DNA from 2 places in the Kocuria sp. MNB10 genome. Region 1 is predicted to be linked to the other one. Evidence: predicted binding sites of a transcription regulator. Region 1 holds the regulator's gene; the other holds the start of a gene.
The links. The regulator HspR, encoded in region 1, represses chaperone genes until heat shock. The targets are predictions, from matches to a motif close to AAGTTGAGTCNNNNNGACTCAACTT.
Positions count from the first base shown of each region.

Region 2: ACW9PK_RS05035 (Hsp20/alpha crystallin family protein) is a predicted target of HspR. The motif match lies at 13,275-13,299, and genes of this name have one in related genera.

Region 1 is NZ_CM133411.1:1,734,762-1,749,365, forward strand. Features, by position in the region: gene ACW9PK_RS07795 (ABC transporter ATP-binding protein) at 1-800, shown strand, start outside; gene ACW9PK_RS07800 (energy-coupling factor transporter transmembrane component T family protein) at 797-1,600, shown strand; gene ACW9PK_RS07805 (aminotransferase class IV) at 1,685-2,635, opposite strand; gene ACW9PK_RS07810 (hypothetical protein) at 2,635-3,261, opposite strand; gene ACW9PK_RS07815 (low molecular weight protein-tyrosine-phosphatase) at 3,258-3,749, opposite strand; gene ACW9PK_RS07820 (TetR/AcrR family transcriptional regulator) at 3,790-4,629, opposite strand; gene ACW9PK_RS07825 (BCCT family transporter) at 4,814-6,802, opposite strand; gene dnaK (molecular chaperone DnaK) at 7,145-9,022, shown strand; gene ACW9PK_RS07835 (nucleotide exchange factor GrpE) at 9,019-9,669, shown strand; gene ACW9PK_RS07840 (DnaJ C-terminal domain-containing protein) at 9,752-10,792, shown strand; gene ACW9PK_RS07845 (heat shock protein transcriptional repressor HspR) at 10,794-11,312, shown strand; gene catC (muconolactone Delta-isomerase) at 11,395-11,706, opposite strand; gene ACW9PK_RS07855 (BCCT family transporter) at 11,713-13,722, opposite strand; gene trmB (tRNA (guanosine(46)-N7)-methyltransferase TrmB) at 13,796-14,604, opposite strand, start outside.
Region 2 is NZ_CM133411.1:1,129,579-1,144,182, reverse strand. Features, by position in the region: gene ACW9PK_RS05075 (MFS transporter) at 1-773, shown strand, start outside; partial or broken gene ACW9PK_RS05070 (MFS transporter) at 933-2,377, opposite strand; gene ACW9PK_RS05065 (IclR family transcriptional regulator) at 2,525-3,439, shown strand; gene ACW9PK_RS05060 (shikimate dehydrogenase) at 3,514-4,455, shown strand; gene ACW9PK_RS05055 (bifunctional sugar phosphate isomerase/epimerase/4-hydroxyphenylpyruvate dioxygenase family protein) at 4,452-6,308, shown strand; gene ACW9PK_RS05050 (D-serine ammonia-lyase) at 6,354-7,685, shown strand; gene ACW9PK_RS05045 (TetR/AcrR family transcriptional regulator) at 7,830-8,531, shown strand; gene ACW9PK_RS05040 (MMPL family transporter) at 8,710-12,477, shown strand; gene ACW9PK_RS05035 (Hsp20/alpha crystallin family protein) at 12,627-13,121, opposite strand; gene ACW9PK_RS05030 (ChaB family protein) at 13,381-13,800, shown strand; gene ACW9PK_RS05025 (GNAT family N-acetyltransferase) at 13,864-14,343, opposite strand; gene ACW9PK_RS05020 (1-phosphofructokinase family hexose kinase) at 14,405-14,604, shown strand, end outside.

The DNA of each region.
Region 1 (14,604 bases):
TCGCACCGGGCACCACCTTGTTGAGCGCACGCGATCTTGCCGTGTCCCGGAGCCAACCGGGACGGCGGGCGCTCGCGCGGCGGCGTCGTCGGGCGCTCGCCGCGTGGCGGCGCGGGGAAGCGTACCCGGAGCCGGACGTGCGCACGGGGGCGGCGCCGGCGGCCGAGAACATCACCGTGGACGTCCGCGCGGGGCACGCGCTGGCCGTCACAGGCGTCAACGGCGCCGGGAAGTCCACCCTCGCGCTGACCCTCGCCGGACTGCTGCTGCCCGTGCGCGGTACCGTGTGGGCCACGGACGCCCTCTCGACCGACGCGCCCGCTGATCCCTCCCTGTGGGACGGCGCGGAACTGGTCTCCCGCGTGGGCACCGTGTTCCAGCATCCCGAACACCAGTTCCTGCGCCCCACCGTGCGCGAGGAACTCGAGTTCGGTCCCCGGCAACGACGACGCCGCGTGGGCCGTCGCGATGCGCGCGTCACCGACGCGATGGCGGACGCGGACGACGCCCGGGTGGCCGAGCTGCTGCGACGGCTGCGCCTCGAGGAGCTCGCCGAGGCCAACCCGTTCACTCTGTCCGGCGGGCAGAAGCGGCGGCTGTCCGTGGGCACCGTCCTGGCGGCGTCCCCGCGCGTGCTGATCCTGGACGAACCCACGTTCGGTCAGGACGCCCGGACCTGGAAGGAGCTCGTGGACCTGTTGGTCGAGGAGCTGGACGGGGGCACGGCCGTGGTGGTCGTGACCCACGACCGGGATCTGGTCGCGGCCCTGGGTGCGCACGAGCTGAGGCTCGGCTCATGAGCACGGTCGCGAGCGTGCTGCCCGCCGTGGCCCGCGCGGGATTGCTCGCCCGGACGAATGCCGTGGTGAAACTGCTCGGGGCTCTCGTGATCACGGCGGTGCTCGTGGTCAGCGCGGACCCCGTGACGAGCGGCGTGGCGCTCGGGGGTCAACTGCTCCTGCTCGCTGCCGCCGGGATCGGTCCGTGGCGGCTGCTCACGACCCTATGGCCGATCGTGGTGGCCGCCCTGATCAGCGGCTGGGGGACCGCGGTGCTCTCCCCGGAGGGCGGTCCCGTCCTTCTACACCTGGGGTGGATCACGATCACCACGGGGTCGCTCGCGGCCGGTGGGGCGATCGCCCTGCGTGGTCTCGCGATCGCGCTGCCCGGGATCACCGTGCTGCTCACGACCGACCCCACGGACCTCGCGGACGGTCTCGCCCAAACCCTCAAGCTGCCGGCACGCTTCGTGCTCGCGGCGCTCGCAGCCCTGCGGCTCGTGGAGGTCATGGTCACCGAGTGGGGTGTGCTCGCGGCGGCCCGGCGCGCCCGCGGTGCGGGGGGAGCGCGGGGCCCGTGGGCCGCTCTCACCGAGTTCGCTGGCCTCGCGTTCACGTTGCTCGTGCAGTCCTTGCGCCGGGCCACGCGCCTGGCCATGACCATGGAGGCGCGCGGTTTCGGGGCGGGTCCGCGCACATGGGCGCGCGTGCCCCGTTTCGGCCGCGTGGACGTGGTCGTGGGGTGTGCCACCGTGCTCATTGCGGTCGCCGCAGTGACGCTGTCCCTGCTCACGGGGGCGCACCGCTTCATCTGGCAGTGATGCGCCGAAGGTGACGGGGGAGCACTCGCGCCCGGGCATGTCGAGATGGGACGGGCGGTGCGGGCGCGACCACCCGTGACGCGCTCAGCGCCCCGGGCGGCCCAGCAGGAAATCCGTGAGGGTGCGGGTGAGTTGCGGGTCCGAGGCCACGGGCCGCCCGTCCACGCTCGTCACCGGGACCGCGAGCCGCACCGAGGACGTGAGCCACACGGCGCTCGCTGCGAAGAGGTCCTCGGGGTACAGCGGTCCGTAGTCCACGGCCCAGCCGCGCTCGCGGGCGGCGTCGAAGATCCGGGCTTGCGAGGTCCCCGGCAGGACCCCGCGGGACGGTTCGGGCGTGAGCAGGGTGGGCGCAGCGCCGTCGTCGTGCCGTGCACACACCACCGAGGACGTGGCGCCCTCCAGGATCCTGTGGTCCGTGGAGGTCATGAACACGGCGTCCTGCGCGCCGTGGGCGTGGGCGTAGCGCACCGCGGCCATGTTGACCGCGTAGGACAGGGTCTTGACCCCCGGGAGCAGCCACGGCAACCCGGTGTCCTCCGCGGGGTCGTGGCCGCGCTCGAGCAACACCACGGACACCCCCGTGCGCCGGGCGGCGAACGTCCGCTTGGGGACGGGCGCGACCGTGAGCCACGCCCACGGCTGGTCACCGGGGACACCGCGGCTGATGCTCAACTTGACCGTGTGCTCCGCCCCGAGATCGGCTGAGGGGTCGCTGGCGCCGGGACCGGCCGCCGCGAGTGCCGTCGTCAGGGCCTCGCGCCACGCATCCGCGGACGGTGCGGGCAATTGGGCGGTCCCCGCGGAATGCCCCAGCCTGACCAGGTGGGCGTCGAGCTTGTACGCGGTGCCGTCCAGGACGTGGAGGGTCTCGAAGACGCCGTCCCCGCGGGTGAGCCCCTGGTCCTCGAGGCTCACGTGGGCCTCATGCGGGTCCACGAGCCGCGGCGGGGCACCGATCGGGGAGATCAGCACGGCCGCCGCGGGTCCGGGTGCTGCGGGGGACGGGGCGGGTGTCCCGGCACCGGGCGACATCACGGGGTGTCCCGCTGTTCCGTGCCCGGTTCCTGGGGTGAGGGTCCGGGGTGGAGGATCTCGGCGGACTCCCACACGGGGTCCTCACCGAGGTACTGCTCCTCCTGCTCCGCCCACACGTCCCAGTACTTCTCGTACGTGGCGCCGTCCCGGTCCAGGGCGCGCTGTTTGCGCTGTGAGGCGGGAAGTTCGACCCACACCGAGACGTCCAACAACGCCCGGGCCTCGCGGTGGCACGCCCCGACGCCCTCCACGAGCACGATCTGAGCGGTGCGTGTCAGACGCGGGGTGCCGGGCTCGTTGGTCAGCCAGTCCCACGCGGTCCAGTGGGCGTCCTCCTCGCGGCGCAGCGGTTCGAGGATCTCACCGCGGTACCGTTCCATGCCCTTGAGCAGTCCGTTCCACCCAGGGTAGATGTCCTCGAGGTGGAAGCTCACGACGTCGTGCGAGCGCTCCAGCACCCGCGAGAGTTGCTCGGTCAGCGTGGTCTTGCCCGCTCCGGAACGGCCGTCGATGCCCACGATGAACGGCTTGCGCGTGGGTGGGGGCAGCAACCGTGCAAGGTTGACGCCTTCCGGGTACTGGGCGATCTCGTCGTCCTGGAAACCCTCGTCCGGGGAGATCACCGCGCGTCGATCCGATCCTCGACCCACGAGACCACGCCCGGGACCGCGGCCGTAATCTGTTCCCACGCGGTGTCGAAGTCGTCCGAACCGCCGTACCACGGGTCGGCGATGTCGAGGTCCGCCTGGGAGTCGGCCACGGCCGGGTCGAAGCTGCGCATGAGCCGGACCTTCCGGGCGTCGTCCGTGGGCAGTCGGCGCTGCAGCTGGTCCTTGTGGGACCGGGTCATGGCGAGGATCATGTCCGCGTCCGCGAGCTCGGCGTCCATGATCCTGTGTGCCTGATGCTCGGGCAGTTCCAGGTGGTTCCTGTTCAGGACGGTGCGGGCGCGGGGATCCACGGGGTTGCCGTGTTCCTCGTCACTCACGCCCGCCGAGCTGACGCGGACGCGCTGCGCGAGACCGGCGTCGGTGAGCTCGGATCGCAGCAGGGCCTCGGCCATGGGCGAGCGGCAGATGTTGCCGGTGCAAACCGTGACGATGGAGAACATGACCTCCACTGTACGAAAAATTCGTTGCCCGTGAGTGGCCTCAAGGTGTCGAGGAGCCACCCCACGTCTGACGTTCGATGCCCGCGAGCAGCAGTTCCAGGCCCGCGATGTATTCCGAGCGGTCGTCGTGGTCACCGAACGAGCCCAGCATGGCACGCACCACCGGGAGTATCCCCGGCCCCGAATGGCCCGCCCGTTCCAGTTTTTCGTGCACCTGCCGGGCGGATTCCTCCGCGGCGGGCCGGTTGTGACGGTGGGCGATTCCCGCGCCCGTTCCGAACGCGTAGTTGGCCACGGCGAGGGATGCGTAGAACCGCTGTTCGGCGTCGAGCTCCATGCGCTGCAGCAACTGTCCCGTGCACTCCCACGTGCGCAACGCGTTCTCCTCGCTGCGGGCGGTGCTGAGCAGCTGCCCGGCGAGCCACGGGTGCTCGCGCATCTGGGAGAACAAGCACAGGCACAGGCACCGCAGTTCCTCGAGGGCCTGCGCCGTGGCCGCGCTCGTACGGGGATCCGCCCTGGGTGCCGGGAAGGCCTCGAACTCCTCCGGCCCCGGCTCGCCGTCCCCGCACAGCGCGTGGAACTGGCCCAGCGCGCGGCCCAGGACCTCGCTCGTGACCAGGGCCATGAGGTCGTCCTTGCCGGTGGTGTACCAGTAGAGACTCGCCACGCCGCTGTTGAGCTCGGTCGCGAGCCCGCGCAGGGTCAGGCGCCGCAACCCCTCGCGGTCCAGTACCGCGATCGAGGTGTCCACGATCGTCTCCAGGGACAGCGACGCACGACGCCGCTGGGTCCCCTTCCCGCTCGCCCCGCCCGTGCCGGGGGCGCCGGGCGCGTGCTCGCGCGCGGCGTCGTCGGGCCCGTCTCCCGATGGGCTCATGGGCCGGGGCCGGGAATCGGGATCCGGATCGGGGGATCGTGGTGGGCCGTCGTTCATGCGCACCAACGTACGCAGCGTGGCCGTGCGGGACCAAACGGTGTCCCGGTACGCGAACGCGGGGTGCGCGTCCCATGACGTGCACCCCGCGTTCGGGAGGGGGGCCCGGTTCAGCGGGCCATCGGTGTCACTGGTCGTTGCGGTGCTTCGGCGTGGTCTGTTCCCACGGGGCCTCGCCCTCGGGGGTGCCGTCCGCGATGTCGTCGACGGCCGAGGAGACCCACGCCGACTTGTACGCGAAGTCGGTCTCATCCCCGTTCTCATCCGTCTGGCGATACCACTCGGTGATCGCCGGATCGTGCGAGTCGAACGCGTCGCCGGCGGCGCGATGGCCCTCGGCGCGCTCCACCTGCAGGGCGAAGTTGTCACCGTGCTCGGCGAGCCCGGAGGCCACGGCCTTCTGGACAGCCGAGTACGCGAACTTGGTGCGTAGCGTGGCCGGGTCGTAGCGCAGGTCCCGGTACAGGGCGACCATCATCATGGCCACGATCACCGCGAACGGCAGCGCCGAGACGATCACCAAGCGCTGCATACCGGCCAGGGCGTCGTTGCCCGCCACCAGGATCATGACGATCGCGATGCCGGCGAGGCACGCGCCCCAGAAGATGACGATCCACTTGCTGGGGTCCGGGCGTCCGCGCTGGGTCATGGTGCCCATGACCACGGAGGCGGAGTCCGCACTCGTCACGAAGAAGATGCCGATGACGACCATGGCCAGCACCGAGGTGACGGCCGTGAGCGGGAGCTGGTCGAAGAGTCCGAAGAGCATGGACTCGGCGCCGTTTTCCACGGAGAGGTCCGCCCCGTTCTTCGCGAAGAACATGGCGGAGCCGCCGAAGACGATGAACCACAGGATGCACACCGAGGCCGGGACCACGAGCACGACGGTCACGAACTGGCGGATGGTGCGGCCACGGGAGATCTTGGCGATAAACATGCCCACGAACGGGGACCACGAGAGCCACCAGGCCCAGTAGTACACGGTCCACGTGTTGGAGAACTCGGCGCTCTGCGGGCCCCACGCGGCCGACTGGCCGGTCATGAAGAGGTACTCGGACACGTATGTGGAGAACGTGGAGGGGATCAGCGTCAGCAGGAAGACAGTGGGCCCCACGAGGAACACGAACAGCGCCAGCACGAAGGAGAGTGAGAGGTTGATGTTCGACAGGTAGCGGATGCCGCGCGAAACGCCCGACACGGCGGAGATGATGAAGCCCACGGACAGCAGCACGATGATCACGATCAGCGCGTTGTTGCTGAGCTTGTCGATGCCGCCCACGATCGAGATGCCGGAGCCTATCTGCATGGCTCCCACGCCCAGGGACGCAGCGGTGCCGAAGAGGGTTGCGAAGATCGCGAAGACGTCGATCAGCTTGCCCATGGTGCCGTCCACGCGCTTGTGGCCGAGCAGCGCGGTGAACACACGCGAGATCAGCGGCGCGCGGCCGCGGCGGTAGGCGCCGTAGGCCACGGAGACGCCGACGACGGCGTAGATGGCCCACGGGTTCAGGGCCCAGTGGAAGGCGGACTGCACGAGGGCGTAGACGATCATGGAGTCGCTGCCGGCCTCGGCCACGTGCGCGAAGCCGGGGATCCCGCCCTCGTAGTAGGTCATCGGCTCGAATGCGCCGTAGAAGACCAGGCCGATGCCCATGCCCGCAGCGAAGAGCATCGCGAGCCAGGAGAAGAAGGAGTACTCGGGCTCCTCGTCGTCGCGGCCCAGCTTGATTCTTCCGGTGCGGGTGAAGCCGATGAAGATCATGAAGACCACGGCCGCTGTGGAGAGCAGGATGAAGAACCAGCCGGTGTTGTCCGTGACCCACGCGAGCGCGGTGGCGGAGACCGTGGAGAGGCTGTCCGTGCTGAGGACACCCCATGCGATGAAGCCCACCACGAGGACCGCGGTGACGGCGAAGACCACCTTGTCGGTGCCGAACTTGACCTTGCGGTCCTCCACGCCGACGCCCGGCACCAGTGCCGGGTGGATGCCGTGGGGGTAGGTGAGCTCGTCGATGATCTTCCGGGGGCGGCTGCGGGCGGTCGATCCCTGGGTGGCGTGGTCGTGGGGCGGGGTGGTCGATGGTTCTCGGTCCGTGAAATGCGGTGGCGTGCTCAAGACAGTTCTCCTGACTGCGGCGGTGTGTGATCGGTGAGCTCGTGTGGTGCGGTGGCGCTCCTGGAGGGGTCGGGGGCAGTGCGGGCCCGGCACGTTTCGCCCTGGGCGTACAAACCCATCAGTGTAACGCGGCTAAGTGTCCACCCCCGAATTGCTGTGGAATTCCCGGCAGCTCGGGCGAGACGCGGTGTGCAGATACTTGAGCCGTTGCGACTCAACTTAGGTTGACAAGGGTAGCTCAAGGTGTAAACTTGAGTCTCGAAAGCTCAAGTCTTGAAGGTTCACGGACGGGCCGCGTCGGTGCCCCTCCCGGACCGCATCGGAACAACGAAGGGATAGAACATGTCTCGTGCAGTAGGAATCGACCTCGGTACCACTAACTCCGTGGTATCCGTACTGGAAGGCGGCGAGCCCGTCGTCATTGCGAACGCCGAGGGCAACCGCACCACCCCGTCCGTTGTCGCCTTCTCCAAGGATGGCGAGACCCTCGTGGGCGACGTGGCCAAGCGCCAGGCCGTGACCAACGTGGACCGCACCGTGGCCTCCGTGAAGCGCCACATGGGCACGGACTGGACCACCGAGATCGACGGCAAGAAGTACACCGCGCAGGAGATCTCCGCCCGTACGCTCATGAAGCTCAAGGCGGACGCCGAGTCCTACCTGGGCGACACGGTCACGGATGCCGTGATCACTGTTCCCGCGTACTTCAACGACGCCGAGCGCCAGGCCACCAAGGAGGCCGGTGAGATCGCTGGCATGAACGTGCTGCGCATCGTCAACGAGCCCACCGCCGCGGCCCTGGCATACGGTCTGGAGAAGGGCAAGGAGGACGAGCTCATCCTGGTCTTCGACCTCGGTGGCGGCACGTTCGACGTCTCCCTGCTGGAGGTCGGCAAGGACGAGGACGACTTCTCCACCATCCAGGTCCGCGCCACCGCCGGTGACAACCGCCTCGGTGGCGACGACTGGGACCAGCGCATCGTGGACTGGCTGCTGGAGCAGGTGAAGTCCAAGACCGGTGCGGACCTGTCCAAGGACAAGATCGCCCTGCAGCGCTTGAAGGAGGCGGCCGAGCAGGCCAAGAAGGAACTGTCCTCCGCGACGTCCACGACCATCTCCCTGCAGTACCTGTCCGTGACCCCCGAGGGCCCCGTGCACCTGGACGAGAAGCTCTCCCGTGCCAAGTTCGAGGACCTCACCAAGGACCTGCTGGCCCGCACCGAGAAGCCGTTCAAGGACGTCATCTCCGAGGCCGGGATCAACGTCTCCGACATCGACCACGTGGTGCTCGTGGGTGGTTCCACCCGTATGCCCGCCGTGGTCGAGAAGGTCACCGAGCTCGCGGGTAAGGCCCCCAACAAGGGCGTGAACCCGGACGAGGTCGTGGCCATCGGCGCCGCGATCCAGGCCGGTGTGCTCAAGGGCGACCGCAAGGACGTGCTGCTGATCGACGTGACCCCGCTGTCGCTGGGCATCGAGACCAAGGGCGGCGTGATGACCAAGCTCATCGAGCGCAACACGGCCATCCCCACCAAGCGGTCCGAGACCTTCACCACCGCGGAGGACAACCAGCCGTCCGTGTCCATCCAGGTCTTCCAGGGCGAGCGCGAGTTCACCCGGGACAACAAGAACCTGGGCACGTTCGAGCTCACGGGCATCGCCCCGGCCCCGCGCGGCATGCCGCAGATCGAGGTCACGTTCGACATCGACGCGAACGGCATCGTGCACGTGTCCGCCAAGGACAAGGGCACGGGCAAGGAACAGTCCATGACCATCACGGGCGGTACCTCGCTGTCCAAGGAGGACATCGACCGCATGGTCAAGGACGCCGAGGCGAACGCCGACGCGGACAAGCAGCGCCGTGAGGCCGCCGACCGTCGCAACAACGCGGAACAGCAGGCGTACTCCGTGGAGAAGCTGCTCAACGACGACGAGGGCAAGATCCCCGAGGACGTCAAGACCGAGGTCCAGGCCGACGTCGACGCCGTGAAGTCCGCCCTCGAGGGTGACGACGACGACGCCGTGAAGACCGCGTTCGAGAAGTTGCAGGCCTCCCAGACCAAGATCGGTGAGGCGCTGTACGCCCAGGCCCAGAGCGAGGGTGCCGCCGGTGCCCAACCGGGTGCCGAGGGCGCTCAGGGTGCGCAGGCCAAGGACGACGACGACATCGTCGACGCCGAGGTCGTGGACGACGAAGACGGTAAGAACGGGAGGAAGTGAGCATGAGCGATTCCGAGAACACCAAGGGTCACGGCGAGTCCGTGCCGGAGGACCCGGATCATTCAGCTCAGGACTCCACCGGCACCGAGCGTTCCGAGGGCGGTGAGGGGCTGACCGTGGACGACATCCTGGACACCCCTCAGTCCCAGGACGCCCAGGCCGGGGACACGCAGGCCGCGGACGCGGCGTCGTCGCAGGACGACGCCGCCCCGGCGGGCGAGTCCGCCGCGCAGAAGCTCGCGAACGAGCGCCTCGAAGACCTGCGTCGGCTGCAGGCGGAGTTCGTGAACTTCAAGAACCGCACCGCGCGGGAGAAGGATCAGCTGCGGGACTTCGTCTCCGGCGAGATGATCACCGCGCTGCTGCCGGTCCTGGACGACGTCGACGCCGCCCGCAAGGCCGGGGACCTCGAGGACGGCCCGTTCGCCGCGATCGCGACCAAGCTCGAGGACGCCCTGGGCAAGAAGGGCCTCACCCGGATCGGGGAGGTGGGGGAGGTCTTCGACCCCACCGTCCACGAGGCCGTGCTGCAGCAACCCACCGACGAGGTGGAACCGGACCACGTGTCCATGGTGCTGCGCTCGGGCTTCCGGGTGGGCGCTCGAGTGGTCCGGGCGGCCCAGGTGGCCGTGGCCACGAAGCCGTAGCGCAAGAAATTCCTCGGGGCGGGTCCGCATGACGGGACCCGCCCCGAGTCACACAGGGAAGTACCAGGAGAAAGGAGGCGTCATGGCCAGTCAGGACTGGATCGACAAAGATTTCTACACTGTCCTGGGCGTCTCCAAGGACGCATCCCAGGCGGACATCAAGAAGGCTTACCGCAAGCTGGCCCGCAAGTACCACCCGGACCAGAACCCGGGGGATGCGGCCGCGGAGAAGAAGTTCAAGGACATCACCGAGGCCAATTCGGTGCTGTCGGACCCCGAGGAACGCGAACAGTACGACGCGATCCGGGCCATGGGTTCCGGGGCGCGGTTCACCGCCGGTGGCCCCGGTGGCGCGAGCAACGCTGGCGGCGCCGGGTTCGAGGACCTCTTCGGGGGTCTGTTCAACGGCGGCGGTGGCCGCAGGAGCTACTCCACCTCCGGGGGTGGCGGGTTCGAGGACCTGTTCGCGCAGTTCGGCGGCCAGGGCGGCAATTCGCGGTTCGGCGGGGGCTTCAGTGGCGGCCAGGGCGGATTCGGCGGGGGTCAGGGCGGATTCGGTGGCTACCAGGCACCGCCCGCCAAGGGTGAGGACATCCACACCACGACCACGATCCCGCTGCGTTCCGCGTACAACGGCACCACGGTGAAACTGCGCCGGGGCAACGGCCAGTCCACCACGGTGCGCGTGCCCAAGGGCGTCAAGGATGGGCAGCGATTGAAGATCGCGGGCAAGGGACACTCGGGGCCCGGTGGCCACGGGGACCTGTTCGTGACCGTCAAGGTCAAGGAGCACCCGTTCTTCACCCGCGAGGGCCAGGACGTGCACGTGGACATCCCGGTGACCGCTGCGGAGGCCGGGCTCGGGACCACCGTGCAGGTGCCCACGCTGGACGAGGGCCACGTGACCGTGCGGGTCCCCGCGGGGACGTCGTCCGGGCACCGGATGCGTGTCAAGGGCAAGGGCTTCACGTCCGGGTCCACCACGGGCAACATGATCGTGACGGTGCAGATCCAGTTCCCGGCAGACCTGAACGATGCCGCACGGGAAGCCCTGCAGGAGTTCGCGCGGGCCACCGAGGACTTCGACCCGCGCGCGAACCTGAGCGAGGAGGCGGCGCTCTGACATGGCCATCGACTTCACCCAGCCAGTGTTCGTGATCTCGGTGGCCGCGGAGCTCGCGGACATGCACCCCCAGACCCTGCGCCAGTACGACCGCATGGGTCTCGTGACCCCGTCCCGGGCCTCCGGGCGGGCCCGCCGGTACTCCCAGCTGGACGTGCAGAAACTGCGTCAGATCCAGGAGCTCTCCCAGGAGGGCGTGTCCCTCGAAGGGATCAAGCGCATCATCCAGCTCGAGAACCAGGTGCAGGCGCTGCAGACCCGGGTCACGGAATTGTCCGAGGAACTCGAACGGGAGCGCCGGGCGTGGCAGGAGCGGGACATGATTTTCACCGCCGGTTCCGCCGGGGATGTGGTGCGCATGGCCCGTGGCACCCGGCGCTCACCCCGCAAGGTGTCCCAGGCGCTCATGCTCTACCGCCCGGCCAAGCCCGAGGCTGCGGCCACCGGCCGGGACGCGGCGTCCGCGCGGCGGGATGCGACGTCGTCGTCGACCACGAAGCGGCGCGGCTCGCAGAAGTAGACGACCCGCGAACGGCGAGATCCCCGCGGCTCCTCTCGGGAGGGGCCGCAGGGATCTCGTCACCCGGGGGTACCGCGAAGGACTACTCCTGGATCGTGTTGCCGTCGAAGAAGTCGTCCGTGGTGGCATTGGGGTGCTTGGCCAGCGGGGTCACCTTGACGTTCATGTACGCGAACATGGGGAACCCGGACAGGACGGTCTGCAGCTCGTCGTTGTCCTCGACGTCGTAGATCGAGTAGTTGGCGTACTCGCCCACCACGCGCCAGATGCCCTTCAAGACACCCGTGCGCTGGAGTTCACCGGAGTAGGCCTTCTCGCGGTGCTGGTAATCAGCCTTGGTCTCGTCGGTCATCGATTCCGGGAAGACCACGTCCATGCGGGCCAGGAACAACATGCGGGGCTACTTTCTCTGGGGGTCCGTGGAGGGTGCGTCGGGTTCCACCCTAGGCGCTGCCGCGCGCTCGCCGGGGTGTACGACGTCGTACGAATCGGTAAACTCGCCCGTCTCGTAGTCGTAGGCCACGGGGTTGCCGTCCTCGTCCGTGCGCCGGTACCACTCGGTGACCTCCGGGGCGCTCGAGTCGAAGTCCGCGCCCGCCGCCCACTTGCTGTCCGGGGCGCGTTCCACCGAGAACGTGAAGTCGTCCCCGTACTCGTCGATGCCGTGGCGTACGGACTTGTCCACCGCCCAGCGCGAGTACTGCTCGCGGATGACCATGGGGTCCCGGCGCAGGTCCTTGTGGAAGGCCACGGCCATGGCGAACATGATCAGCGTGAACGGCAGGGCCGTGACGGTGATCAGGTTCTGCAGACCCGTGAGTGCGTTCTGTCCGCCGATCAACAACATCACCACGGCGATCCCGGCCATGCACAGTCCCCAGAACACGGTGATCCGCCGCTTGGGGTTCGGGTTGCCCCGCTGGGACATCTGGGACGTCACCACGGAGGCGGAGTCCGCGGTGGTGATGAAGAAGATGGCCAGCATGAGCACCACGATTCCCGCCATGATGCCGGCCGCGGGCATGCCGTCCAGGACGGTGAAGAAGATCTCTTCCGGGGCCGGCAGGGTCTGCGCGGTGCCGTCCGGGGCGATCGCGTGGTCCTGCATCTGCTGGTGGATGGCGGTCCCGCCGAGCACCGTGAAGGCCATCACCACGATGGACGAGGGGATGAACAGCACCCCCAGGATGAACTGGCGGATGGTGCGGCCCCGGGAGATCTTGGCCACGAAGACCCCCACGAAGGGTGCCCAGGAGACCCACCAGGCCCAGTAGAACGTGGTCCACGAGGACAGGAACGCCTGCATCTCGGGGCCATCCGACATGGACGCGGACAGCATGGTGGGCAGCTCGGCGAAGTACGTGACGATCACGGAGGGCACGAAGTTGAGCAGGAACGCGGTGGGTCCCAGGACGAAGAAGAACAGTGCCAGACCCACGGCGAGGACCATGTTGATGTTGGACAACCATCGGATCCCGCGGGCTACGCCCGAGACCGCCGAGGCGATGAACCCCGCGGTGAGCACCGCGATGATGACGACCGCCGCGGCGTTGCCCGAGGGGCCCAGACCCGTGAAGATCTCCACACCGCGCCCGATCTGCAGGGCACCGATGCCCAGGGACGCCGCGGTGCCGAACAGGGTGGCCAGGATCGCCAGGATGTCGATGATCCGGCCGGCCAGGTTGTCGGTGTTGCCGTTGTGGAAGAACGGTGCGAACACGGAACTCATGAGTGGAACGCGTCCGCGCCGGTAGGACGTGTAGGCCACCGCCACGCCCACGAGACCGTAGATGGCCCACGCGTTGAGCCCCCAGTGCAGCGCGGCCTGCGCGGAGGCCTTCTTCATGGCGTCCACCGTGCCGGGGTCCGCGGATCCCGGGCGCGGGGACAGGAAGTAGGTCATGGGCTCGAAAGGGCCGAAGAAGATGATCCCGATCCCGATCCCCGCCGCGAACAGCATGGCCGCCCACGACGCCGTGGAGTACTCGGGCCGGTCCCCGTCCAGGCCCAGCGGGATCCGCCCGTAGCGGGACACCGCGATGTACAGCAGGTAGAGCAACAGCCCGATCGCCAGGACGTTGAACGCCCACCCCATGTTGAGCATCGTCCAGTTCAGCGCCGCACCGGACACGGCCGTGAGTGACGCGGTGTCCACGACACCCCACCCGATGAACGCGACGATCAACCCGCCGGCCACGCCCACCACGATCTTGTCGATTCCGTAGCGCACCTTCTGGTCCTCCACGGACACGCCCGGCACCACGGCCGGGTGGATGTTGTGGGGGTAGTTGATCTCGTCGAGGAACGAGCGCGTGGCGTCCTTGCGGTTCGCCGGTTTGCGGGCGCCCCCGCGTGGCGAGGGCTCGGGCTCCGCGTCCGACGGGTGGGACGGTCGTGTACTGGAGGACACCGGGACTCCTGCGGGTCGGTCGGTCAGGGACCTTCCCACAGTAGGCCCCCGGACCGGTTCGCCCCGGGTCTGGCTAACGACGGCGGTAGGTCAGGTCCCGCGGGATCCGCCCGGCTTCCGTGGCTTTGCGTTCGAAACTCGTGAGGATCCGGCCCTCCCAGCGCGGGGCCCACCCGGCGTCCGGGTGCTCGTCGTCCGCGAGCGGACCCGGATGCACGTTCTCGAAGTCCGCGTCCGCGTCGTCCAGGACCTCGCGCATCACCACCGCGTACTCCTGCCAGTCCGTGGCTAACCGCCACAGTCCACCCGGTTCCAGGACGCGGGCGGCCAGTTCGGCGAAACCGGGGGAGACCAGGCGCCGCTTGTGGTGGCGGGTCTTGTGCCACGGGTCCGGGAAGAAGACCCACAGTTCGTGCACGGAACCGGATTCCAGCATGTGCTCGAGCACCTCGGGGGCGTTGGCCTGCGCCACGCGCACGTTGGTCACACCGGCCTGGGCGGCCTTCATGAGTAGATCCGCCACACCGGGCTTGTAGACCTCCACGGCCAGGTGGTCCAGCTCCGGGTGGGCCGCCGCGTGGGACACGATGGCCTCGCCCAGGCCCGAGCCCACCTCCACGACGACCGGCGCCACGCGGCCGAACACGGCCTCCCGGTCCAGGCGGTAGCCGGGATCCACGGACGTGTCGGTCATGACGCGGGGGATGTCCAGGACCCACTCGCCCGCATGCTCGTCCCACGCCTTCTGGCGCTTGGGGGACAACCGGTCACCGCGGCGCACAAACGAGTACGGCTGCCGCGGGAACGCCACGCCCGCGGGGGCACCGCCGGTCGCCGCGGCGGGACCCGCGGGAGCGTCGTCGCCTGTCGTAGCGTCGTCGT
Region 2 (14,604 bases), 610 kb from region 1:
ACGAGACCGCGTGCGACGAGATCAGCTTCATCCTGGGGCCCGTGATCGCCGGGATCCTGGTGGGTGTACTCGGCCCGAATCCGGCGCTCTTGGTGCTCATGACGTGGGTCGTGGCGGGTCAGGGGTGTTTCATCGCCTACCTGGTGAGCCGCCGCGGCATGAGGGTGGACACGCAGACGCCCACCCCCACCGACGGCACCGCCCCACGGATCCGCCTGAAGGCCGTCCTCCCGCCCATGCTCGCGTGCCTGTGCGTGGGAACGGTCTTCGGCTCCACGCAGACCGCACTCACCGCGATCAACGCGGCCCGAGGGACCGATGCCTACACGGGCATCATCTACGGCTTCATGGGGCTGGGCAGCGCCGTGGCGAGCGTGCTGGTGTCCCGGCTCCCGGAGCGCGTGCCGCTCGCATGGCGCGTGGCCGGCGGAGCACTTCTCGTGGTGCTGGTGTCCGTCCTGCTGCTGCCGGTCCCCGGCTCGGTGGGTCTGGCGCTGCTGTTCACGGTGATCGGCCTGGGCGTCGGCTCCATCCTGGTCAGCGCCTACACGCGCGGTGAGCGCGTGGCCCCGTCCCACCGGATCGCGAGCGTCATGACCATGCTCACGACCTGCCTGGTCCTGGGGGTCTCCTTCGGCTCGGCACTGGGCGGGGTCCTGTCGGTCGTGCCGCGGCACGGGTTCCTGCTCACCCTCGGGGCCGGGGTGGCCGCCCTCCTGGTCTCGGTCGCCATCCACGCGACCCGCCCGCCCGGACGCCGCCGGGACGTCTGAGGACGGGGCCGCGCGGCGTCGTCGTCCCCGTGCTCGGACGACGACGCTGCGCCGCCTCCGCGACCCACCGCACCTGACGACGGGCAGACGGAAGGCGCGACCGGGGAGCTCCCGACCGCGCCTTCCACGGAATGGCAGTGCGATGACCAGAGCCCGGAATCAGCGACCCGCGGCGTTGCGCTTGTCCAGTGCCACGACCTCGAGAGCCTCCGTGCGGCTGGTGTGCAGGTCGTCGATGTTGCGCAGCGAACGGGACTTGGTCTCCTTGGCCGTGAGTGCGGCGATCACCGAGATCAGACCGGCGGCGCAGACCACGAGCGCCACGTTGAGCCAGGCGTCGCCCTCGGCGCCGGCCACGGCGGTGGCCAGGAAGGGGGTCACGCCGCCGGAGATCGCGAAGCCGATCTGCGTGCCCAGCGCGAGCCCGGACACACGGACCCGGGTGGGGAACATCTCGGCGTAGAAGGACGGCCAGATGCCATTGGCCATGGAGTAGAACACGCCGGAGAGCACCGCACCCAGGAGGAAGATCAGGACCCAGTTACCGGAGGACACCGCGCCCAGATAAGGGAACATGAGCAGCGAGGAACCGATCACACCCATCACGAAGATGGGCTTGCGGCCCACCCGGTCCGCGAGCAGCGCCCACGCGGGGATGGTGAACAGGGCCACGAAGTTGGCGAGCACGGACACCCACAGCATGGTGGAGCGTTCCAGGCCCACGACCGAGGTCGCGAAGGACAGGGACCACACCAGGAACACCACGTTGACGGTGTTGATCAGCGCGGCCGCGGCGATCCGGATCACGGCGGCCTTGTGGTACTTGAGCATCAGGGCCAGCGGGGTCGCGGGCTTCTCGCCGGGGGTCTCGGCCTGGGCGTCCTCGAAGGCGGGCGGCTCCTCCAGGTGGCGGCGGATCAGGTAGGCGACCAGGACCACTACGGCGGAGATCCAGAACGGGACGCGCCAGCCCCAGCTGAACAGCTGCTCCTCGCTCAGCAGCAGGGTGAACGGGATGAACACGGCGGTGGCCAGCAGGGTGCCGAACTGCGTCCCCTGCAGGGTCCACGATGTGGTGAACGCACGGTGGCCATCTCGGCGTGCTCCAGGGACACCGAGATGGCACTGGCCTGCGCACCCGAGGCGGACAGGCCCTGGATCACGCGGCACAGCACGAGCAGGGCGGGTGCCAACAGGCCCACCTGGTCGTACGTGGGCAGGCACCCGACCAGGAACGTGGCGCCGCCCATCATGAACAGGGTCAGCATCAGGACGAACTTGCGTCCCATCCGGTCACCGAGCGGGCCCATGATGAGCGCCCCCAGCGGCCGCACCACGTAGGCCACGCCCACGGTGCCCATGGCCAACAGGATGGCCACACCCGGGGACGCGTCCTTGGGGAAGAACAAGTGGTTGAGCACGAGCGCCGCCGCGGTGCCGTATACCGCGAAGTCGTAGTACTCGAGCGCGGAGCCGATCCAGCTGGCCAGCGCCGCCTTCTTGGGGGTCTTGACGTTCTCGGGGCGTGCGTCGGTCAGTTGTCCCGACGACGCCGCCGGGGCCGGCGGGTGGATCGGCTGATCCGGTCCTGGGGTCGTGCTCATGAGCGGGTCCTTCCGTGGGGCGTCATCGCGTTAGCAATTGCCAAATAATGAAAATCACTTCCGAATACTTGAAACCAAGAATGGTGTGGGTCACACTGTTCGTCAAGTGGTCGAGAAAAATGCCCGTTAGCGAATCAGGAGTTGAGTGTGAGCCCCAACGCATCGCAGCCGCGCGTCGCGGCGTCGGTGGCCCAGGAACCGGCCCAGGAACCGGAGCAGGAATCCGGCCGGGAACCGGAGCGAGAAGGCGACCGGGAACCGGGTCGGGAGTCCGGGGAGGGCGGGGCCGGTAGCCGGTCCCGGGCCGCTGACCGTTCGGGAACCGTGCGCAAGGGGCTCGCGCTGCTCGAGATGCTGGCCGAGTACCCCCACGGGGCGACCGCCGGGCAACTCGTGGCGGACTCCGGCTACGCGTTCAGCACGTGTTACCGCTTGCTGAGCACCCTCGTGGACGCCGGGTACGCGGAGTACGAGCCCGCGACCAAGCAGTACCGGTTGGGTCTGCTGCTCTTCGCGATGGGACAGAAGGCGGCCACGGCCAGGGGTTACGCCGGCACCGCACTGCCCGTCATGCGGGAGGTCGTGGAGGCGACCGGCGAGAGCTGTCTGCTGGCCGTGCTGGACGGGGACCGTTTCCTCACCGTGCACACCGTGGACGGCCCGCACCACCGCATCACCACGGACCCGGGGGACCGGGGGGAGCTGCACACCTCCGCGCTCGGCCGGGTGCTGCTGGCTTTCACCGCACCGGGCGTCCGCGATGACCTCGTGGCGTCCCTCGACCTCAGCGCGCGCACGGAGCGCTCGCTCACCGACCGCGAGCGCTTGCGCGCGATCCTCACGCAGGTCCGGGAGCAGGGGTGGGCCCTGCAGGACCAGGAGCACGACGACGGTATGGCCGCCCTGGCCGTGCCCGTCATGTCCCCAGGTGCTCCCCTCCAGGCGGCGCTCGCGCTCGCCGCGCCCGTACACCGGTGCGATCCCACTGAGCTCATCCAGAACGTCCCCCTGTTGCGGGAGGCCGCGGACCGACTCGCGGTGGTGCTTCCGCAGCGCAGCTGATGTTCGGGTCCGGGCTCCCCGGGCCCTGAATTCGCACCTCTTGACCACGGCACACACTCCCCGGAAGGAGTCCCATGTCCACTCGCAACGAGTCCTACCTGGTGGGTTTGATCGGCGACGGCATCACCCAGAGCCTCACCCCGCCCATGCACGAGGCCGAAGCGGACCGGCACGGTCTGCGCTACCTCTACCGCCCCGTGGACCTGGGGGTGATCGGACGCCCCGGCACGAGTGTGGGGGACCTCTTGCGGGCCGGGCGTGATCTGGGGTTCAACGCCTTCAACATCACGCACCCGTGCAAGCAGCTCGTGCTCGAGCACCTGGACGAGATCGATCCGCGCGCCGAGGCCATCCAGGCCGTGAACACGGTGCTCATCCGGGAAGGAAAGTTCATCGGGTACAACACGGACTGCTCGGGGTTCACCACCGGATTCGGGCACGGTCTGCCCGGCGTGACCGTGGGGTCCGTGGTGCAGTTCGGTTCCGGCGGGGCGGGGTCCGCGGTGGCCGAGGCCCTGCTGTCCCTGGGTGCGCAGCGGCTGTGTCTCGTGGACGTGGACGTGGCCCGCGCCGCCGAGCGAGCGAGCGAACTCGCCGCCCGCTACCCGGACGCGGTGGTGGAAGCCGTCACGGCCGAACGGGCCACGGAGCACATCGCGGCGGCCGACGGCGTGGTCAACGCGACCCCGGTGGGGATGCACCACCACCCCGGGACGCCTTTCGACGTGGGTCTGTTGCGACCGGAGCACTGGGTCGCGGACGTGATCTATCTTCCGCTCGAGACGCCCCTGGTACGGGCGGCGCGGGCTCTCGGGTGCTCGGTGCTGGACGGTGGACACATGGCCGTGGGGCAAGCAGTAGATGCGTTTGCATTGATCACGGGGGTTGCCCCGGACAGTGCCCGCATGCGCCGGCACTTCCTGGAGCTCACCGGCCAGGGCGACGACGCCGTTACCGTCCCCGCGTCCGCTCCCGAGGGTGAGCGCAACCACGAGAAACAGGAGGGTGTCCTGTGAGGACCAGTATCGCCACGGTGTGCTTGTCCGGAACCCTCGAAGAGAAGATGCGGGCGGCGGCCTCCGCCGGGTTCGACGGGATCGAGGTCTTCGAGCCGGACCTGGTGGTCTCGCCGTCGTCGCCCGAACAACTCCGAGAGCTCGCAGCGGAGCTGGGGCTCTCCCTGGACATGTACCAGCCGTTCCGCGACGGCGTGGAGGTGGCCCCGGAGACGTTCCCGGATTCCCTGCGCCGACTGCGCGCCAAGTGCGAACTCATGAACCGGCTGGGCACCACGGTGCTGCTCGTGTGCTCGAACGTGGCTACCGGTGTTCTGGACGACGACCAGGCGATCGCCGAGCAGCTGCGGACCGCGGGCGACGTCGCCGACGAATACGGGATCGACCTGGCCTACGAGGCTCTCGCGTGGGGCGCGCACGTCAACGACTGGCGCCACGCACACCGGATCGTGGAACTCGCGGACCACCCCCGGGTCGGGACGTGCCTGGACAGCTTCCACATCTTCTCCCGCGGGGACACCGTGGCCGGGGTGGAAAAGTGCGACCCGGACAAGATCTTCTTCGTGCAGCTCGCGGACGCGCCCCTGCTCCAACAGGACGTGCTCTCGTGGTCGCGCCACCACCGGGTCTTCCCGGGTGAGGGGGACTTCGACCTGGTGGACCTGTTGGGCCGCCTGCACGAGTGTGGGTACGCCGGGCCCGTGTCCCTGGAGATCTTCAACGACTCGTTCCGGCAGGCGGACGTCTATCGCACGGCCGTGGACGGGTTGCGGTCCCTGCGCTGGCTCGAGGACCAGACCGCGGACGTCGTGCGCGACGCCGGCGGGGAACCCGAGCGCGAGCCGCTCGTGCTCACCGATCTGCCCGCTCCGCAGACCCCCGACGACTGGGACTTCGTGGAGCTGCGCACCCGGGAGCTCGGGCGCGTGACCCGGTTGCTACATCAGCTGGGGTTCTCCCTGGCCGGGCACCACCGCTCCAAGGACTCGGTCCAGGCGTGGACGCAGGGGCCGGTGCGGATCGTGGTCTCGGAGGACCCGGGGGCCACCGTGCAGCCCACGCGGCTCGCGGCCCTCGGCTTCCAGGTCGCGGATCCCGACCTCGCCGCGTACCGCGCGGAACGCCTGCTCGCCCGGGCCGTGGATCGCGCCCAGCAGCCGGACGAGACCGTGCTGCACGGCGTGCTCGCGCCGGACGGGACGGAGTTATTCTTCGGCCCGCACGGCAACCATGGGGTGCCCCCGTGGCTCGGGGAGTTCGGCGCGGACCAGGACGACGCGGCGTCGGGCGCCCTGATCACGGGCGTGGACCACGTGAACCTGGCCCAGCCGTGGCAGCACTACGACGAGGCGGTGCTGTTCCTGACGTCCCTGCTGAACCTGCATCCCACGTCCTCGCAAGAGGTCGCGGGGCCGTCCGGACTCGTGCGCTCGCAGGTCATGCGCTCGGAGGGCAACACCGTGCGGATCCCCCTCAACGTGGCGCCCATGGCCGCGGAGCAGGGCGCCTTCACGGGCGCGGCCTACCCGGAGCACGTGGCGCTCGCGTGCTCGGACGTCGTCGCGGTGGCACGCCGGGCACGACGCCGCGGGCTCGCTTTCCTGCCCGTGCCGCGCAACTACTACGAGGACCTCGTGGCCCGCTTCGACCTGGATCCTGAGTTCGTGGCCGAGCTCGAATCCCACGGGCTGCTCTACGACCGGGACGAGCACGGGGAGTTCCTGCACTTCTACACGGCCACGCTGGGCGAGGTGTTCGTGGAGGTCGTGGAACGCCGCGGCGGCTACGAGGGCTTCGGCGCCCCCAATGCTCCCGTCCGGTTGGCCGCGCAGTACCGGGAGTTCGGGGGCTGAGCCCGGTCGGTGGCCTGTGAGAGCATGCCGCGCCATGATGGGGCCATGGATACGCCGGAGATCGAACCCACCGCGGAGCCGCCGAGGCAGCACGGGTCAAGGGGTGCGTCGGATCCCGTGCTGTCCCGGCTGGCCCGGGAGGAACCCCTGACATGGTGGAATCCCGCGGTGGACAGCGCCCGGGGGCTGGCGGCTTCCGGGGTGGACCCGGCCTTGGTCGACGACGCCGCGGCGCGCCTCGAGCGGTTCCGGCCCTGGATTGCGGCGACCTTCCCCGAGACCGCGCCCGCGCGGGGGCTCATCGAGTCGCCATTGGACGAGGCCGGCGAGTGGCAGCGCGTTAGCGGTATCCGGACGGGGCGGGTCCTGCTCAAACGTGACGACATCCTCCCCGTGAGCGGTTCCATCAAGGCCCGTGGCGGGGTGCACGAGGTCCTGCAGTACGCCGAGACGCTCGCGGTGCGCCACGGCCTGCTGCCGGAACCACCGCGGCCCGGACCGGACTACACCGTGTTCGGGGCCGAGCCCTTCCGCCGGCTCATGCGGGAGCACCGCGTGGTCGTGGGTTCCACGGGAAACCTGGGGCTGTCCATCGGGATCATCGCCGCGGCGCTCGAGCTGCGGGCCACGGTGCACATGTCCGTACACGCGCAACAGTGGAAGAAGGATCTGCTGCGCTCGCGGGGAGTGGAGGTCGTGGAACACAGCACCGACTACACGGAAGCCGTCGCGGCGGGGCGTGTGGCCGCCGAGGCGGACGAGTCGGTGCACTTCGTGGACGACGAACACTCGCTGAGCCTGTTTGCGGGGTACGCCGTGGCGGGGGCGCGGGTGGCCCGGCAATTACATGACCTGGGTGTCGCTGTGGACGCTGAGCATCCCCTGTACGTGTACCTTCCATGTGGCATCGGGGGAGCCCCGGGCGGCGTGGCCTACGGATTGAAACGGGAATTCGGGGATGCAGTGCACTGTGTGTTCGTGGAACCCACCCGCGCACCCTGCATGCTCCTGGGTGTGTACACGGGTCGTCATGACGGGATCTCGGTGGCGGAACTGGGGTTGGACACCCGCACGGTGGCGGACGGGCTCGCGGTGGGGCGGGCCTCAGGATTCGTGGGTCGAGCCGTGGAAGGGTTGCTCGCCGGTTACGTCACGTGCACGGATGAGGCGATGTTGTCCCAGGTCAGGAGCCTGTATGGCGCGGAGGGCATGGTGGTGGAGCCCTCGGCCGCCGCGGCCCTGGACGCCCTGCGGCGCGTCGCCCACGAGGGAGCGGGGGAGAACCCGATGAAGATCCCCGACGGGGCCACCCATCTGGCCTGGCTCACCGGTGGTGGCATGCTCCCGGATCACGTGCGGGCGGGATACCTCGCATGACGCTCCGACAACCGACGTTCCAGGGACCGACGCCCCCACCATCGATCCCTCAAGGACTGAAGTACGCAGACCTGGCAGGGAGGTGATGAGAGCCTCCTCATCAGAAGATGCACACAGTGCAATTACTGCCGTACGATGGATCACGTGTTGACCACGTTGCTGTCCGGATGCGCCGACGACCGTTCGGGTGAGCCTCGATCAGGGGAGCCCAAGGACAAGCGCGAAGCCATCCGGCTGCGCAATCGGCGGGCCATCATCGCGGCCGCGGGTGAACTGGCCACCGAGCTGGGCACCGACCGCGTGACCGTCAACGAGTTGGCCGCGCGGGCGGGGGTCTCCCGCCGGACCATCTTCAACCACTTCCCCTCGGCCCAGGACGCGGTGTTCGAGTACCTCTCGGAACTCGTGGCAGGGCTGATCGACGGGGTGCTGCGGGATCTCCCGGAGCCGACGACGCCGAAGGGTACGACAGCGGCGACGTCGGACGTTTTCCTGGGGGACGTCTACCGGCAGTTGATCGGATCGCTGCGCACCCACACCCTGATCGAGGAACTCCAACCGGTGTTCTCCGTGGACCTGCAGGACACCCCCGCGGCCTCGCTGTGGGGATTCAGGGTGACCCGCACCGCCGTGGACCGCTTGAACGAGGTGCTGCGCGAACGACTGCCGCAGCACTCGTCCTTCGAGACGCACTTGGTGGCCACCACGCTCATCAACTCGTTCGCTGAGTGCCTCGACGAATGGGTTGCGCGCACCGGGGGCGAGCTGGACGAGCGGGGTCGCCGGATCTGGGACGAACTGTTGACCACCGCGCTCGGCGTCCTGGGGCGGGGCTTCGATTCCTGATGCCGCGCACCGATCCGAAACCCTGACCAGCACCACCGGCGAGCCCCCGACGCCGGGGCCCGAGACCGCAGACCGGCGCCGCGGCGTCGTCGACAACCGCACAGCACCCATGGACCGATCAGCCGCCGCCCCGCGCGACGCACCCACCAGAGAACTTCCGATTCAGTAGGAGAATCCCGTGGCACGACTTCTGTACAGGCTGGGCAAGAGCGCAGCCTCCCACGCGTGGGCGGTGATCTTGGTATGGCTCGCGGTGCTTGCGTTGGCCGTGGGCGGGGTCGCCATGTCGGGTGTGAACCTGAGCAACGCCATCACGATCCCGGGCACCGAGACCCAGAACCTCGCGGACCGGCTCAAGGACGAACTCCCGGAGGCGAACCAGGGTACCGGGCGCGTCGTGTTCTTCACGGAGGACGGCTCCGAGTTCACGCAGGCCCAGAAGGACGGCATCGCCGAGGCCCTGAAGGCCACCGAGGACGTGGACCAGGTGGCCTCCACGAGCAACCCGTTCCAGACGCAGCAGCAGCTGGACGACGGTCGGCAGCAGTTGCGGGACGGCCGCCAGCAGCTCGAGCAGGGCGAGCAAGCACTCGCACAGCTGCGCCAGAATCTGCCGCCGGGCGTGAGCGAACAGCGCATCCTGCAGCAACGCGGGATCGACCCGCAGCAGATCGCCCAGCAGAAGGCCCAGCTCGAAGAGGGTGAACGGGCCACGGAACGCATGGGTGACTACCGCGTGGTCTCCCGGGACGGCAACTCCGCGATCAGCGTGGTGAGCTTCTCGGTGGACCAGACCTCCGTGGAATCGGACACCAAGAGCGCAGTGATGGACGCCATCAAGGACCACCCCGTGGACGGCGTGGACGCCGAGTTCTCCCAGGAGCTCGCGCAGGACATCTCTTCCCTGGTGGGTCCGGCGGAGATCGTGGGCGTGATCATCGCGGCCCTGGTGCTGCTGATCATGCTGCGCGCCGTGGTCCCTGCGGCGCTGCCCGTGCTGACCGCGCTGTTGGGCGTGGCCATCGCCACGAGCGCCACCCTCGCGTTCTCCGGCGTGATCGACATGATGTCCGTGACGCCCATGCTCGGCGTCATGCTGGGCCTGGCCGTGGGCATCGACTACTCCCTGTTCGTGCTCAACCGGCACCGGCAGCAGTTGCGACGAGGTATGCCCGTGCGGGAATCCATCGGGATGGCCGTGGGCACCTCCGGAACCGCCGTGTTCTTCGCGGCGCTGACCGTGATCGTGGCCCTAGTGGCTCTGAACGTCACGGCGATCCCGTTCCTGGGACTCATGGGCACCGTGGCCGGTGTGGCCGTGGCGATCGCCCTGCTGTTGACACTCACACTCACCCCTGCTCTGCTCTCCCTCGCCGGGCGGCGTGTGCTGCCCAGGAAGGTGCGGGACGCCGCGCCCCGCGAGGAGAACATCGACGAGCACGACGTCCCCCTGCACCTGCGCCACCCCTGGATCACCACCCTGGCGTGCGCGGCCGTGCTCATCGTGCTCGCGCTGCCGGCCCAGACCATGCGCCTGGGCCTGCCGGACGCGTCCACCGAACCCCAGGACAGCACCCAGTACCAGGCCTACCAGCGCATCGCGGACGACTTCGGTGCGGGTGAGAACGGACCCCTCGCCGTGGTCGTGGACCTCCCCGGGGGTCTCAACGATGCCGAGGCCACCGACAAGATGAACACGGTGGCGGACCGCTTGGCGCAGCAGGACGACGTGGCCAACGTGCTCCCCGGTGTGACCACGGACGACAACACCACCGGCGTGATCCAGGTGATCCCCTCCTCGGGACCCGCGGACGCCGCGACCGAGGAACTCGTCAACAACATCCGGGACCTCAACGGCGACCTCCAGGCCAACGAGGACGTCCACGTGGGTGTGGCCGGCACCACCGCGGCGAACATCGACGTCTCCCATTTGCTGGGCGAGAAACTGCCCCTCTACCTGGGCGTCGTGCTGATCATCTCGCTGTTGTTGCTGCTCATGGTCTTCCGCTCCATCCTGGTCCCGGTGATCGCCACGCTGGGCTTCCTGCTCTCCGTGCTCGCGGCCTTCGGTGCCGTGGTGGCCGTGTACCAGTGGGGTTGGGGTGGCGCCGTGTTCGGCGTGCACGATCCCGGGCCCATCCTCAGCTTCCTGCCCACGCTGATGATCGGCATCCTGTTCGGCCTGGCCATGGACTACCAGTTGTTCCTGGTCTCCGGGATGCGCGAGGCCTACGCCCATGGGCACCCCGCGCGCCAGGCCGTGGTCTACGGCTTCAAGGCGGGCCGCTCCGTGGTCACCGCCGCGGCGATCATCATGATCTCCGTGTTCGCGGGCTTCATCTTCGCGGACATGGCCATGATCCGGCCCATCGGCTTCGCACTCGCGATCGGCGTTCTCCTGGACGCGTTCGTGGTGCGCATGCTCCTGATCCCCGCGGTCATGCGTTTGCTGGGCGAGAAGGCCTGGTGGCTCCCGCGCTGGCTGGACAAGATCCTCCCGCACGTGGACGTCGAAGGTGAGTCCCTCGCCGTGCAGGGTGCCGGGCAGTCCGGCACGGTCTCCGCGGGCGACGCCGCCGTGTCCGCCCCCGTCACCGGTCGCCATCGCGCGGTGTCGGGGAAGCGCCGGGAAAAGTCCGGTCACGGGCAGCACGCCGCGACCGCCGCCGTGGCCACCGCGGGTGCGGCCGGTGCGGCCGGTGTTTCCGGTCGGACGACGTCGCACGGTCACCGTGCCGGGGCCGGCGAGCGGACCCACGGTCACGTCGGGAACCACCGCACCGCGGCCGATCACCGTGCCACCTACCACCGGGGATCCGAGCGCCGCTCGGCCGGGCAGCACCATGCCACCGGGACCCCTCTCGGTGCCGTGGCCGATGACGCCCAGCGCCGCGGTGAGCCCGAGGGCGCTGCCGAGAATGGGGGCTCCCGCGAAGACGCCGCAACGCCCGGAACCGCGGGGACCCAGCGGCGTCGCGGTCGGCACGCGGCGGCTTCCACGAGCACGTGCATTGCCGAGGACCGGGCCGCCAAGCCGGCCGCGGACGTGATCGTGCGCGCCGCGGACCCGGTGCTGCGCGCCACGAACCAGGCGTTGCGGGTGCTCCCGGACGTGCTGGATTCCGAGGAGAAGCTGCTCGAGTCCCTGGCCGTGCGCGGCGAGGAAGCGGCACCGCACAAGGCGATGCACAAGCGCGCGAGCTTCGAGAAGGTCATGGTGGCCGGGTACCCGGTCATCGTCGCGCGGCCCAAGGCAGCCATCACCCGGGCGGACGCCCCGGTGGTCGTGCATTGGCACGGCGGAGCGTACGTGAACCCCATGACCACGGTGCACTGGCGCTGGATCGACGCCCTGATGCAGCGCACCGGGGTCACCGTGGTGGTGCCGGGCTACGGGCTCGCCCCCGATCACACGGTGGACGAGGCGCTCGAACTCGCCGACGGCGTGTGGGACCTGGCCCGTTCGTTCGGCCCGCGCGTCTTCCTGTCGGGCGACTCCGCCGGCGGTGGTCTGGCGTTGGCCCAGGCCATGCGACTGCGGGACGCGGATGATCTCGGCGTGGCGGGTTTGATCCTCATGGCCCCGTGGGTGGACACCACGGTGACGAACCCCCAGATCGAGGCGTACCGGGACGCGGACCACATGCTCGGTACCGACGGCGCTCGGGCCGCCGCTCGTTGGTGGGCCGGCACACGGGACGTCACTGACCCCATGGTGAGCCCCGCGTTCGGCGACGTGCGCGGACTACCCCGCACGTTCGTGCTGCAGGGTGACCGGGACATGCTCTACCCGGACACCATGGAGTTCGTGGCCGAGCTGGTGCGAGCAAACGTCGACACCACCGCGGTGGTCTGCGAGGGCGGACCGCACGTGTACGCGCTCATGGTCTGGTCCTCCCGCGCGTCCGAGGACCTCGACCACGTGGTGCGGTGGATGAACCGCTGACCCCGTCGTGAACATGACTGTGCCCCGCAGGGTGACCTGCGGGGCACAGTCATGTCATGGGGCGGTGAGCCCCCGATTGAGCAGGCTTGTTCCGACCGGGTGGATTCGCCGGTCAGCGCCGGTGAAGGGCCGGTCCTGATCGGCCCTGTTCAGTCCTGCGACCCCTCGGAGTCCTTCTGCACGTTCTGCGAGCGGTCCTCGTCCGAGCCCTTGTCGTGCTCCAGGACCACGTTGTCGTGGTGTTCCTGGCCGGTGGCCACCTGGATCTTGCGCGGCTGGGACTTGGGGGACACGGGGATGGTCACGGTCAGCACGCCGTTGTCGTACGCGGCGGTGATGTTCTCCGTGTCGATGCCCTGGCCCAGGTTGAGCTGGCGGACGAACGAGTGGCTGCGGCGCTCGCGCACGATCCACTTGGTGTCCTTCTCCGCGGAGGGCAGACGACGCTGCGCACGGATGGTCAGCAGCTGACCGTCCACGTCCACGTCCACGCTCGTGGGATCGATGCCCGGCAGGTCCGCGGCAAGGTAATAGTTGGCGCCCTGACGGTAGAGGTCCATGGGCATCTGCTCCAGGCCGTTGCGGCCAGAGAGGACCTGGTTGGCAAAGTTCTGGACCTCGGAGAACGGGTCGAATGTAGCCATGACGATTACTCCTTCACTCTGCGGCACCCACGTGCTGTGCCCCGCGATCCGGTCGATTACCCGCGTGGAGCCATCACGTTTCTTGAGTCTTTGTGACTCAACAACGTCTAATGTAGCAGGCTGTCGACGGAAGTGCTAGTCATTGACGCACGAAAGCTGAGTGGCACTGACTCAAGCAGCGGGCGGGCCTGTTGCAGCGGCGTCGGCGGCGCGTAAGATCGAGTCACCAGTGACACCCGAACGCTTTGAGGAGGCCCCCGTGCCCAAGGCGAAGAAGAACGGCCACGCGCGTCAGGACGAGATCCCGTCCACGCTGCAACGCTCGGACGAGAACGCACAGGACACGTTCGCGCAGACCTACGACTCGGCGCAGGAGGAATACCACGACGACGCTCGGGCGGCGCGCACCGCGTGGTCGGCCGTCAAGCACACCCACGAGAAGGTCGGGGACCACTGGGAGCCCAAGGAGCACAACGGGCCCTCGGACGACAGCGCCGAGAAGGGCGGTCTGAACTCGGAGGACACCGCCGGCGGGGTGGACGCTAATGCCGGCAAGGAGCACCTGTACGAACTCGCCCAGGAACTGGACATCACGGGACGCTCGGACATGGCCAAGGACGAATTGGTCGAGGCGATCGACAAGGCCAACCGGAAGAAGACGCGCGAGGCCCGCGACTGAGGTTCACCGCTCGGCGGGCTCATACCCTGCGGGTTTGTGACTGCTGGCCTGCGATCGGTGGGTCTACAACTGGCGGGCCAGGAAGACCGAGGCCGTGGTGGCGTCGTGGAAGGAATCCACGGGCTCGTAGCCGCGCTTGCGGAACATCGCGATCCCCTCGGTCATCTCCTCGTTGAGGGAGACCACGGCCGTGGTGGCGCCGAAAGCGCGCACCTTGTTCTCGAGTGCCCGCACCAGGGTGCGCGCGTGGCCCTGTCCGCGGTGTTCCGGGGTGACCCAGATCCGGCGCAGTTCCACGCGGTCATCGTCGAGTTTGCGCACCGCGCCGCACGCGATGACCGAGCCCGTGACCAAATCCGTCATGAGGAAGAAATCCCCGTGCGGCGGAGTGACGTCCTCCGGGGCGGTGACCTCGGTGAGTTCGGGATCGAAACCGCCGTCGATCCGGTTGTTCAACTCGCTGAAGTACGCGCTCAGGGCGCGCAGCGTGTGCTCACTGGCGGCCTGACCTTCCACGATACGAACCGGTGCGGTGACGTTCATCCCACCATGGTGACACCTTGGTGTGCTGTTCACCAGCGCCCGTGTCAGGTAGCTTTCGTTCGTGACCGAGACCCGCCCCGGCCCCAAGCCGCGTATCTCCATCCTGGTTCCCACTCCGCTGCTGATCACGGAAATCACGGAACCGGCTGCGCATCGTAACCGTAGTTCCCACGAGTCGGACGTGCACATGCACCCCGGCGGGCAAGGGCTGTGGGTCGCCCGGATGGCCGGGTCGCTGGGGGTGGACGTGTCCGTGAGCGG